Regions from separate parts of the Shewanella livingstonensis genome, predicted to be linked through region 2. Evidence: predicted binding sites of a transcription regulator. Region 2 holds the regulator's gene; each other region holds the start of a gene.
What was found. The regulator sigma-54, encoded in region 2, starts transcription at its own class of promoters, with help from an activator protein. The targets are predictions, from matches to a motif close to GTTGGCACGNNNNTNGNNT.
Positions count from the first base shown of each region.

Region 1: EGC82_RS04035 (superinfection exclusion B family protein) is a predicted target of sigma-54. The motif match lies at 1,243-1,261, and genes of this name have one in related genera.
Region 3: flgA (flagellar basal body P-ring formation chaperone FlgA) is a predicted target of sigma-54. The motif match lies at 1,395-1,413, and genes of this name have one in related genera.
Region 4: EGC82_RS16500 (YggN family protein) is a predicted target of sigma-54. The motif match lies at 888-906, and genes of this name have one in related genera.

Region 1 covers NZ_CP034015.1:915,443-918,733, forward strand. Annotated here, with positions in the region: gene EGC82_RS04030 (sensor histidine kinase) at 1-1,071, opposite strand, end outside; gene EGC82_RS04035 (superinfection exclusion B family protein) at 1,302-1,913, shown strand; gene EGC82_RS04040 (DUF3149 domain-containing protein) at 2,089-2,220, opposite strand; tRNA gene EGC82_RS04045 (tRNA-Leu) at 2,573-2,657, shown strand; gene EGC82_RS04050 (hypothetical protein) at 2,836-3,153, shown strand; gene EGC82_RS04055 (hypothetical protein) at 3,140-3,291, shown strand, end outside.
Region 2 covers NZ_CP034015.1:4,406,334-4,409,624, forward strand. Annotated here, with positions in the region: gene lptB (LPS export ABC transporter ATP-binding protein) at 1-338, shown strand, start outside; gene EGC82_RS19205 (RNA polymerase factor sigma-54) at 482-1,966, shown strand; gene hpf (ribosome hibernation promoting factor) at 1,991-2,278, shown strand; gene ptsN (PTS IIA-like nitrogen regulatory protein PtsN) at 2,281-2,724, shown strand; gene rapZ (RNase adapter RapZ) at 2,721-3,291, shown strand, end outside.
Region 3 covers NZ_CP034015.1:1,740,021-1,743,311, forward strand. Annotated here, with positions in the region: gene flgN (flagellar protein FlgN) at 1-9, opposite strand, end outside; gene flgM (flagellar biosynthesis anti-sigma factor FlgM) at 107-436, opposite strand; gene flgA (flagellar basal body P-ring formation chaperone FlgA) at 511-1,218, opposite strand; gene EGC82_RS07560 (chemotaxis protein CheV) at 1,588-2,508, shown strand; gene EGC82_RS07565 (CheR family methyltransferase) at 2,580-3,291, shown strand, end outside.
Region 4 covers NZ_CP034015.1:3,818,254-3,821,544, reverse strand. Annotated here, with positions in the region: gene glsB (glutaminase B) at 1-736, shown strand, start outside; gene EGC82_RS16500 (YggN family protein) at 965-1,777, shown strand; gene EGC82_RS16495 (LysR family transcriptional regulator) at 2,207-3,148, shown strand.

The DNA of each region.
Region 1 (3,291 bases), 1.3 Mb from region 2:
ACGAGTAATGTTGCTGACAATTAGCTGACTGCTTTGTTGGTATTGTTCTAAAATCCCGTTAATTTGTTCTAATGTGGCATGATCGCTATGGATAAGTTTGATCAAATCTTCTACATGAGACAACTGTGAACTGGCAGCCGTTAAACAAATACCAATAGGGGTATTAATTTCATGAGCAACACCAGACACTAATCCACCTAACGCCGCCATTTTTTCTTTTTCTATAAGAACTTGTTGTGTTCTCTTTAACATCTGCAATGATTGCTCAAGTTCTCTGGTTTGTTCTTTAACTTGGCGAGCAAGCTCATCTTTATAGCTACGTTCTAATAGCAGTAGGCGATCTCGATCTTCAACAGCGTGTAATAGATCGACTTTTGATTGGCGTAATGCTTGATAAGATCCCCTAATTTGTTGTTGCATTGTATTCACGGCTTCTGCGACTAAACTGAATTCATCTCGTTGTGGTTTACGATTAAAGTCTAAGGGCGTATAGGTTTTATCTAAGCTAATACCATCGCAATACTGGCTTAATTGGCGAAGATGCTTAGTAACATTGAACCACACCAGAAACAAGATAAACCCTGCAACGAAGAATGTTTTGATCGCGTTGGACAATAAAATGAGGATTGCTTTATTGTATAAACGATCATAAATCACATTTAGATCGGCTTGTACGATAAGCGTGCCTACAGGAATGCTTTCATTATTAGTGTAAATTAACGGAAATTGCTTTTCGATAACGGCCTTTTTTTTATATTCGCCAAAGTGCCACTCTTGATTACTGTCGTCACGGATAGAAATATAGTTTATGTCAGGTAACTGACTTAAACCATGGAGCTGGGTGTTGATTAAATGTTCATCTATTACCCATATGCTAGCTGCTAGCACATCTAAATTGACTGCTTCTATACTAGAAAAAACCCGATCAATTCTACTTACATCATTTTGGTAATCGCTGACTAGCTGATAAGCGGTGGTTACAATTGTAATTAAAGAGCTAAATACCACAATAGAAAGCGTCAATTTTCGAGCTATCGGACTTTGCAACAACTGTCGTATGGATATCAGCATAATTTCTTCAATGTGATTTAATTAAGGGCAATGATTTACCTGCAATATAAGGCACTTACAGTGTATTCCGATAGTATTAATTGTAATGTTATGTATTTTATTTAAGCATAGCTTGAAAGGCCTAATATACTGTAGATAAACATAAATAAATATGCACATAGCCGCATGTTTACTGGCATATATTTTGCTTAGTCTTAGTAGGATCGAAAATCTGACACTGCGAGTAAGCTATGATGAAAATGAAAGTAAGTTCAATAAAGTTGTTTAATAGCAAGCGTTTGTTCGTAAGTGCTATGTCATGGGTTGTCGTAACATGCACTAGTTTACTGTTTGCGCCTAAAGATTTATTGGCGTTTTTATCGCTAGACCATCTTGTTAATCAATATAGTCAGTTTATTGGCTTAGGGTTAATTATGGGTGTGGCTTATTTTTTAAGTCAAATATTTGCCTTTATTGTCGATGAGTCCATCGTATTTTTACGTCAAAAACGTACTGTAGAAACCATTGATGCAAAAGTAAAACTACTTGATCCGGCTGAAAGAGCTTTGCTACGCGAATTCTTTTTACAAGGACAAACTATTTTAACCTTGCCACAAAACGAGTTAGCGGTGAAAAACTTGCTTAACACTAGCATACTAGAGATGTTAGGAAATGAACGTCACTATGCGATTCAGGGGCCAACGGCTGAATATAAAATTTCGATGCAAGCTCGTAATTATTTAAATCGTGATGTATTACGTTTACCTGCAGGCGAGCCAAGTGCAGAAGAGATGACTTATTTGATAAAAACGCGGCCACACTTTATTAATGGATTAGTTCAATCGCGAAAACATGCCGCGTAATAAGGAACTGTTAGCTGAAGTTGGTCTGCGTGAGTAAAAAAAGATGGGGGCCACAGAGCCCCCAGTCTGGCACAAAAACACTCCATGTGTTTTATCGCCAATGTATTATTCGCAAGGAAGTATCCATATTGATAATGAATAATAAGCAGTAAAATAACTTAACCTAATAAAAGACTTACTTAGTAGGCGCAGATTTCACAATAAACATCCACATTAGATAAGACATTATTCCAAAGGTACAAAAAATTACCATCATAGAAAGTAATCCTATCGCGTTACCAAACATTAAATCCAACCAAAATGCCATGATATTTATCCTCTGGAATATGAAATCATGATCATCATAAAGTCAAAGTTACGCCACAATACTGATCTTGATCAATCTTCAGCCGTCATAATGTTATCTTTGTGTAAAATTGCTAATTAGCTCACAAAAAATCCTCTATTCATCTCAATGAGCGACTATGAATGACTTTTGAGCAATTAAATGCTTTTTATAGAAAAGAATAGGTAAAGGGCTTGCGATTATTAAATGCAAAGGTATAATCGCCAACACTCAATTGTGACAATATAAATTGAGTCATAGCGTTATTAGTTTTGCAAAGAGATTTGGATTAGTCAGATAACTTTGCAAAGCTAAATGTAGCTTAACAGTCTTTGCCTGAGTGATGAAATTGGTATACATGGGGGATTCAAAATCCCCTGCTTCGCGGCGTGTCGGTTCGAGTCCGACCTCAGGTACCATTATTTAAAAAGCCCCGTTCTTAATTGAACGGGGCTTTTTAATGTGTATAATTTATTGATTTTATAGATTAATTATATAGATAATGGTTTGTTAATTACTATTTAACCTGGTGATAGTAGCTAACGTCGCTTTAGGCGCTTCAGCTGATAAAACCTATATATGCTCCACTATTGAGATATGGCTAATCAAGTAATAACTGGTGAGTTTGATGGTTCAAAGGTATTCGAAAAAGGAGCTGAAGGACTCGTTGGTGGCGCTATAGGTAAAGCCGCTGCGAAACTTGCTGTTGCTGGAAGGGGGCTCCCTAATAATTCAACAACACAAGCTGCACATAATATGTCTGAATCATCATCTCAAAGAGTTCTAGCTGGTTCAAAATCTTTGAGTTCAACTCCTGGAAATCGTGTTGTGGCTGAGGTTAAAGCTGGTGCGGCGTATGGGACAGGGGTAGCTGCAGGTGATTTAGGAGCAGAAAAATTAAATGAAAAGCAGTAATGATTTATTTAAATATACTATTTATTCAATTGGAGCTGGCTTAGCTAGTTTTATATTCGTATTACTTCTAAACATCACTGGGCAATATTTCGGCTTTAAACAAAATGAAAATGTACCGATTGACGAAATCGGGTACAT
Region 2 (3,291 bases):
TTCGCGACAGCCAAGGCATGTCCTTGTCGGGTGGAGAGCGTCGCCGAGTTGAAATTGCACGCGCTTTAGCGGCTAATCCCAAATTTATTTTACTCGATGAGCCCTTTGCGGGTGTTGACCCTATTTCGGTCATCGACATAAAAAAAATTATTCAACAACTTAAAAATCGCGGTTTAGGGGTATTAATTACCGACCATAACGTCCGTGAAACCTTAGACGTTTGTGAGCGAGCTTATATTGTTAGCCAAGGCAATTTAATTGCCGAAGGTACACCTGAAGAGATATTGAGCAATCAACAAGTTCGTGCTGTGTACTTAGGTGAACAATTCAAGCTATAGTTACTTTACTGGCCTTTTAGTCTATCTAACTCATTTCATTGAACGATATCTAAACAGGGTTAAATGTCATTGATGTATGTGGCAATCCATTACATTTTTTGAGATTGTCATTTTTATGGAAATCATCTAGGGATAAGCGGTAAATGAAAGCGTCACTCCAACTTAAAATGGGTCAACACTTAACCATGACCCCACAATTGCAGCAAGCCATTCGCTTACTGCAATTATCGTCATTGGAGCTACAGCAAGAAATCCAACAAGCATTGGATTCAAATCCATTACTTGAAATAGAAGATGAGTTTCCTGAAGCAAAAGATCCCATAAAAGAACATCGTGACCAAGCTGATACCGACTTTAGTGACAACAGCATAGTCAATGTTGAAAAAGACACCTCCACAGTCGACACAGCAGAATCCATGACCAAAGAAACCATGGATGATTTAGCCATGGATACCACATGGGATGAGGTCTATACCGCCTCACCGATGTCGGGTTCAGGCAGTGCGAGCATGCGCGATGATGACATGCCTTTCCAAGGTGAAACTACCGAAGGTTTGTATGAACATTTAGAATGGCAAAAAAATCTTACGCCATTTTCAGAGACCGATTTGGCGATTGCTACAGCCATTATTGATGCCATAGATGAACGCGGCTATTTAACCCAAAGCACTGAAGACATTCTCGAAGCCATGGGCGATGAAAATGTTGAGCTCGATGAAGTTGAAGCAGTATTAAAACGCATTCAACACTTTGACCCCGTTGGCGTTGCTGCACGTGATTTAAGTGAATGTTTGATCATTCAATTAGCCCAATATGCCAATACAACACCACATATTGATAATGCTCGACTGCTAATTAAAAACTATTTAGATTTAATTGCTGGCCGTGATTTCAGATTATTAATGCGTAAAACTAAGCTAAAAGAAAATGAATTGCGTGATGCCATCACCCTAATCCAGTCACTCAATCCCCGTCCGGGCTTATTAATTACCGCCATTGATGACGAATACGTCATCCCAGATGTCACAGTACTAAAGAAAAATGGCCGTTGGGTTGTAGAGTTAAATCCAGACAATATGCCTAAGATTGGCGTTAATCAGCAATATGCCGCGATGGCCAGAAATAGTAAAAGCTCATCTGACAGTCAATTTATTCGCGGTCACTTGCAAGAGGCTAAATGGTTTATTAAAAGTATCGAAAGCCGCAATGATACCTTACTCAAGGTAGCCAACTGCATTGTGAAATTTCAGCAAGGCTTCTTTGAATATGGTGAAGAAGCTATGAAGCCTATGGTACTTAATGACATAGCTGAAGCGGTAGAAATGCATGAATCAACTATTTCGCGTGTCACCACACAGAAATATATGCACACTCCTCGTGGGCTATTTGAACTAAAATACTTCTTCTCTAGTCATGTCAGCACAGATGATGGCGGGGAATGCTCATCAACAGCCATTCGTGCTTTTATCAAAAAGCTGGTTGCTGCAGAAAACCAGAAAAAACCGTTAAGTGACAGTAAAATGGCTCAACTTCTGGCAGAACAGGGCATAAACGTTGCTCGTCGTACGATTGCAAAATACCGTGAAGCAATGATGATCCCGCCCTCAAACCAACGTAAGAGTTTATAATCTACAGGTAATGGAGGAATTTTTATGCAAATAAATTTAACTGGGCGTCATGTCGACATAACCGAATCTTTACGTGAATACGTGCAAGGTAAATTTTCAAAGCTTGAACGGCACTTCGATCAGATCCATAATGTACACGTTGTGCTCAATGTAGAAAAATTACAACAAAAAGCAGAAGCTAAAATCAACCTTAATGGTGCAGAGATTTTTGCCATGTCAGAAAGTAATGATATGTATGCTGCTATAGACGCCCTGATCGATAAACTCGACCGTCAGGTAATTAAACACAAAGAGAAGTATACAAAACACTAACGATGGAACTTTGTACCATTCTGCAGCCGGAATGCACTACCTGTGCCACACCGGGCAGTAAGAAAAAAGTACTGGAACTCATCAGCAATTTAGTCGCTGCCCAGTACCCAACCCTGTCTTCGCAAGAGGTTTTTGAAAGCCTATTAGCGAGAGAGAAAATGGGTAGCACAGGTATAGGAAATGGCATTGCGATACCTCATGGTCGGTTGACGACCATTGATCACCCTATTGCGATATTTGTTAAATGTGAAGAAGCCATTGCCTTTGATGCAATAGATAAGCAGCCCGTGGATATTTTATTTGCTTTGTTAGTACCAGCAGATCAGTGCCAGCAACATTTAGGCACATTATCGAGTATGGCTAAAAAGCTAAGCGATAAGCAAATATTGAAACAGCTTCGTAAAACTCACGACTCAACAGAACTTTATCAGGTTATAACTGCATGAAACTTGTCATAGTATCGGGACGTTCAGGCTCAGGAAAGTCCGTTGCCCTGAGAGTATTAGAAGACCTAGGATATTATTGTGTTGATAATTTGCCTTTACCACTTATTGGCACATTACTAGCCCAGCTAAAGGGCAGTAATGATTTAGTGGCGATTAGTGTTGATGTGCGTAACATTGCTGAACAAGGCAAAGTGCTGCAAGACCAATTAGCCCTACTTGAAGATGACACTGAAATTATCAGCTTCTTTTTAAATTCTAATGATAAAGTATTACTTAAGCGCTACAGCGAAACACGTCGATTACACCCGTTATCTAAAAATCATATTTCACTGCAAGAAGCGATAAAACTAGAAGGCCATTTACTTGAGCCAATCGCAAAAATTGTTGACCATTACATAGATACTTCTGCACTGAACATCTACGAATTAAGCGATCAGGTTAGGCAAATATTATTAGGCAGTGTCGATAAAGAGTTAGTGATTAACTTTGAATCTTTTGGCTTTAAGCACGGCATGCCAACTGAAGCTGACTTTATGTTTGATGTGCGCTTCCTGCCTAATCCACACT
Region 3 (3,291 bases), 2.2 Mb from region 2:
CTGTGTCATAAATTACTCTTAGTTTTTTACTAACACTTCTCTATGGCGCAAATGTGCACCTACTATTGATGTGTCGTAAAACAAGTTAAAGAGTAACGTTTAACGGTTACTCTCTGTCAAACGATAAACTGCCTAGTTCTGCTTCAAAGCTGGCAATATTCGCAGCAAGCTTTTCTGGGTCGACTTTATAGCGTCCTTCAGATATCGCGAGCTTAATTTCTGCGACCTTTTTTTGGTCGACTTCAGGTAACGATGCCATTTTTGTTTGCGCGCCCTGAAGCTGTTGAGCTTGAGAGGTGATGCTAACAGAATCTGTTTTAACTGGCGCAGCAGATTTTTGGGCCGCAGCAGTATTCGATTGTGCAGTAGACTGTGTGTCACGTGCCGTGCGCATTGATGTGTTGGTTGCAGTGTTGTGCTTAATGTCAATTGCCATGATAGGCTCCAGCGTAATTTATCAGGTTTTCCAAACAGGCTATCGGCACTCCAGGAAAAAGCTTTAGCTCTATTTTACATTCTTACTTCAACTTCGCCAACGCCAATTACCACAGCATCAAACTGTTTGCTTGTATTGCTATTTTTTACTCTGATCACTTCATCAATATTGCCATCACGCAATGCTTCACCAAGGGTTTTTATTTGGATGTTAGCGGTTCTAGCATAGATAGCAACCGTGTCGCCTTTGCAAACAAAACACAGGTTATTACTGAGTACCGGTGAATCTTTTGCAACACGACGTTTAACTCGAGAGCCCATTAATGAGCTGGTATCAGAGAAAAACTGGCCTTTTAAACTATATTGGTCAACATACATAACCTGTAAATGATGTTGATCAATAATTTGGTCTGGTGACAGTAGCTGGGTAGCCACCACAACAGGGTATTGAATTTCAACTCGAACAGACAAATACATTTGCCATGGATAGTCGTAGTCAGGGCTCTGGCAACTGAGTTTTACCATGTTATTTCTGCTAATGGCTCGTTCACTGGCGAGTTCAATGGTAATCGGTGGATAACAACGCGGTGGGCTAATGCGACCTTCAAGGTTTTGCGGCGTAATTTGTACCTTAGCTTTTGAGTCTGCATCAATTTTTTTAGCTACAGCCTCTTTAGCTAACTCATAAATGGTCGATAAAGAAGGTGTTACTATCTCTTCGCTAGCAAAAGCTGGCAAAATAAATGTCATTAAAGATAAAAAACATAAAAAAAATACTTTCATAATGAAGATACTAGCTTGTTTTGCCAGAATACACCTATACTTTGAAAAACGAAAAATATGCGAGTAATCTCTGCATACGCAATAAGCTAAAAAATGTGCTGGGAATATAATAATATTATTACTCCCACGTCAAAAAAGTGTCAGCTCACCGTGTGTGAGTTAATTAATAGAAGTTAAAGCAAGTTGCATGCCCATTTTTTTGATTTAATAAATTGATAACTATTCGCTAGGTTAGTGATGGTTTACACTCACGTTGAGCCAGTCATTAGTAAGAGATGTACTAAGCGTATTATGCTAAACCAAGGTTTACTATAATTTCAAAGAACAAATTTTATCCTTTTGGGTGACAGTTAACTACAAGGCCTTGTTATGTCGAGCATTTTAGATTCAGTAAATAAACGTACCCAACTTGTCGGGCAAAACAGACTCGAGCTATTATTGTTTAGGCTTAACGGCCGTCAACGGTTTGGCATTAACGTATTTAAAGTGAAAGAGGTGTTGCAATGCCCACCACTGACTACGTTACCTAAATTAAACCGCTATGTTAAAGGTGTTGCTCATATTCGTGGTGCCACTATTTCGGTTATCGATTTAAGTGCAGCAACGGGTGGACGCCCGCTGACATCAACGGAAAATTGCTTTATTATCATTTCCGAATATAACCGGAGTGTTCAAGGGTTTTTAGTCAGTTCTGTTGAGCGTATTATCAACATGAATTGGGAAGCAATTATGCCTCCGCCACAAGGTTCTGGTCGCTCTTCTTATTTAACCGCAGTGACAGAAATTGAAGGCGAGTTGGTTGAGATTTTAGATGTTGAGAAAATTCTTGATGAAATTTCGCCGGTTAAGACCTCTATCAGTAAAGAACTTAGTGAAACCTTAACTATCGATAAAGATCAGCATTATCACATTATGGTTATTGATGATTCTGCAGTGGCACGTAAACAAATTATTCGTTCGTTAGAGTCGTTAAATCTGCAAATAGATACCGCTAAAGATGGTAGAGAAGCGTTAGAAAAATTGAAAAGTATTGCTGCAGAAATGGATGATGTATCAGTTGAGATCCCATTAATTATTTCTGATATTGAAATGCCTGAAATGGATGGCTATACCTTAACAGCTGAAATTCGTAATGATCCAAAATTAAAGAATATAAAAGTAGTATTGCACACATCGTTAAGTGGTGTATTTAATCAAGCAATGGTACAAAAAGTAGGGGCTAACGATTTTATTGCTAAGTTTAACCCCGATGAATTAGCCGCAGCGGTTAACAAACATTTGAGTTTATAAACCTTTAATTGTTGCAAGAGATTGCAACAATTAAAGAGTGGGTTCATAGGCTTACATATTAGGAAGTTAATGTGACAGATAAATCACTTGCTGAAGCAGAGTACAATCAATTTAGACTGTTTTTAGAGCAGCATAGCGGTATTGTGTTAGGTGAGAACAAACAATATTTAGTCCGCAGTCGTTTAGCGCCTTTGATGGGGAAGCATAATTTACCTTCTTTGTCTGAAGTGGTTAAAAAGTCGATGAAACCTATCGAGCGTCAACTGCGTGCTGAAGTGATAGATGCGATGACCACCAATGAAACCTTATGGTTTCGAGACCGTTATCCATTTGAGTTACTGCACAATACTCTGCTGCCAGAATACAGTAAGCTTGGTAGACCATTAAAAATATGGTCGGCAGCATGTTCTTCAGGGCAAGAACCCTACTCGTTAGCCATGACGGTGTTGGAATATCAACAACGTAAACCTGGCGCTTTACCGGGCGGCGCGACGATTCAGGCAACAGACTTATCACCTTCTATGCTAGAGCGTTGTAAGAATGCTGAATACGATGGTTTAGCACTTGCTCGTGGTTTGTCTGAAGAGCGTAAACGTCAGTTTTTTGATGCTTTACCTTCAGGCAACATGAAAGTAAAAGATAATGTGAAGCGTTTAGTTAACTTTAGAGCCCACAATCTACTTGAAAGTTATAGTTTATTAGGTAAATACGATATTATTTTTTGCCGTAATGTATTGATTTATTTTGCGCCAGAGGCAAAGACCAAAATTTTGCGGCAATTTG
Region 4 (3,291 bases), 590 kb from region 2:
AATTCAAAGTATTTCTAAAGTTTTTAGTCTTACTCTTGCACTTAATTTATACACAGAAGATGAAATCTGGAGTCGGGTGGGCAAAGAACCCTCAGGACATTCATTTAACTCGCTGGTACAAGTCGAATTAGAGCGTGGTAAACCACGAAATCCATTTATTAATGCTGGTGCGCTAGTTATTGCTGATTTGTTACAAGCACGTCTTGGAGCACCTAAGCATCGTATGCTCGAGGTCGTACGACAATTGAGCCAAAATACGACAATATCTTATGACAAAGTGGTCGCAGATTCTGAGTATCAGTTCAGTGCACGTAATGCCTCTATTGCCTATCTAATGAAGTCATTTGGTAATTTTAATGGCGATGTTGATACAGTACTTAAAAGCTATTTTCATTATTGTGCTTTAAAAATGAATTGTGCTGATTTGTCGCGGGCAATGTTTTATTTGGCTAACCGCGGTAAAACGCTTGATGGCGACAGCCTTGTTTCTCCTGTTCAAACGCGGCAGTTAAACGCATTATTGGCGACATCGGGGTTATACGATGGTGCTGGTGAATTTGCTTACCGAGTCGGTATGCCGGGTAAAAGTGGCGTAGGCGGCGGTATTATTGCCGTTATACCTGGCGATATGTCTATTTGCGTGTGGTCTCCAGAGCTTGATGTTAATGGTAACTCACTCGCTGGTACTGCGATGCTTGAGCACCTCAGTCAGCAGCTTGGTCGATCTATTTTTTAACTTTTTACCCGCTAAATTAATTATTATTGGTATTCGCAAAATAGACTACTTTTTGGTTTATTTTACGAATACACTTTCGCTATTATTTACTCATCGACTTATCTAGCATCTCATATTAAATTTAAATAGCTATGAATCAATTGGTTATGATTTTGGCATGACTTGTGCTTTATTAAATCTATATCCGCCCCTAATTATTGATATTTGTATAACAAAAGGATTTTTCTCATGACCAAACAGAAGTTGATTTGTGGTTTAGCGTTAACCAGCATGTTATTTACTGCTGGAGCGCTGACTCCCGCCATGGCAAAAATGTCAATTAATGATGAGAAGTGTAACGTAACCCTAAACTATGACGTGACCGTTGAACCCACTAGCTTACAAGTTAGCGATAATGGAGCTGAAAAGTATCGTGTCGAGTTAGGCCAGTTATATGTTGATGGTAAAAAAGTCACTCTTAATGATAACCAACAAAAATTACTTACCCAATATTCAGAAGAGCTGTCTCGCCAAGTACCTGATGTAATTGACCTCGTTGGTGATGTTGTTTCTGTTGCTACCCAAGCTGTTAATATGGCATTAACGCCTATTTTTGGGGAGGCAGCGGGTGCTCAGATTGATAAACTAATGGTCGGGATCCAGAAACGTGTTGATACCATGGCATATCAACAAGGCGATAAGTTTTATCTTGGTTCGACAGAAACATCAATAGAACAAGCTTTCAACCATGAGTTTGAACAAGAAATGGAACAAATGGTCACCAATTCAATGGGATCATTAATGATGACATTAGGTAGCCAAATAATGTCTTCTGAGGGAGGAACATTTGAACAGAAAATGAATACTTTTTCACAAAAAATGGACAATGTTGGAGCTGATATTGAAAAGCAACTTGAATCGCAATCAAAAGGCCTCGAACAACGAGCAAATAAGGTTTGTGACAATTTTGAAGAGTTACTCGTGTTAGAGAGCAGAACGCGCCAAGCCATACCTGAACTTGCACCTTATACTTTAGCTAAGCTAGGCGATATAAAAGAGTAAACGAGCTTGTAAATAATTTTGTTCAACCTGTCTTCCCGGACACCTGACTTTCCCCTGTGCTCTTATTAAGACACAGGGGCTTTTTTTTGTGGCTATTTTAACGATTATGCCGCTATAGCTGGTGTTGCTTTGTTCTGATAAAGAAATTGTCAATTATAAATATAGAACCATATTGGCTTTTTTTGCTATACTCTCATCAATTATAACAAAATTACACTCTACTTTAGATGTGGTTATATGTCAGAATCTTCATTTGTTGGTGTCGATTTACAGTATTAGTTTATTTTAGTGCTCATTTAGCATCAAAAATAACATCAAAATAATAATACTGAACGTTGATATTGGTGCTTAGCCAGGTTTAGTTGCCAGCAATTGCTAACAGATATCTGAAGTCTTTATTAATGTCGTAACCAGCTTAAGGCGCCTTTCATGTTAGAACTGTTAGAACCTATCGCAATTTTTACTCATGTTGCACGTGCAGGAAGTTTTAGTGCTGCAGCCAGACGTCTTGGCATTTCTAAATCTAAAGTAAGTACTCAAGTTGCAGACCTTGAACATAAACTTGGCGTACAGCTAATTCAGCGTACTACACGCAGTTTAAGTCTTACCGAAGCTGGCAATTTATTGTATCTACAAGGTGAAGAGCTACTTCGTGATGCAGAGCAGGCAGTATCGAGCGTTCATAATTTAAATGATGCCACTCGTGGTGTGTTGAAAGTGGGTATTTCGCAATCTTTTGGCACTATGCATATTATCCCCGCTTTGCCAGCATTCATGGCCAGACATCCAGATCTTGAACTGCAAGTCAGTTTGCTTGATCACAAAGTTGATGTTGTTAGCGAAGGCTTAGATTTGTTGTTAACCATGTCAGAGCAATTGCCGCTTGGTATGGTGGCAAGACCCTTAATGAAATGTAATTTTTTGTTAGTTGCCTCACCGGGTTATATTGCTCAACATGGCAATATTAGTCGTCCTGAACAGTTGGTTGAACACAATTGTTTGGTGTATCAAGGTGAATGGCACGAGCACAGTATGTGGCAATTTAAAAAGGGCGAAGATTATTGTGAGATTGGCGTATCAGGCAATTTCCGTGTTGATAATGCGCCAGCATTGAAATCTGCTGCTGTGAGTGGTTTAGGTATTGTGTATTTAGCCAGTTACTTAATGGAAGATGAAATTGCTCAAGGGACATTGGTACCTTTATTACCTGATTGGCAATTGACCCACAACCTTCCATTGCAAGCAGTGTATCCTCGTCGTAAACACTTAGCTCCAAAAGTAAGTGCGTTTATTGATTTTATTAAAACGCACATTAGTAGCCCACCTTATTGGGATGCTAAATTTGACCATTTATATAAACTTCGTAAATAATTCAACTGCGGATAATAAACGCTTATCAAGCAATCCTTTGTGCCAGTAATTGAGTGGTATTGACTGACAATAGATTAGCTATTAATTGTCAATAGGTATTGCTAGCAAAATAGATGGTAAGTTTGATACTGAAAATGCAAAAT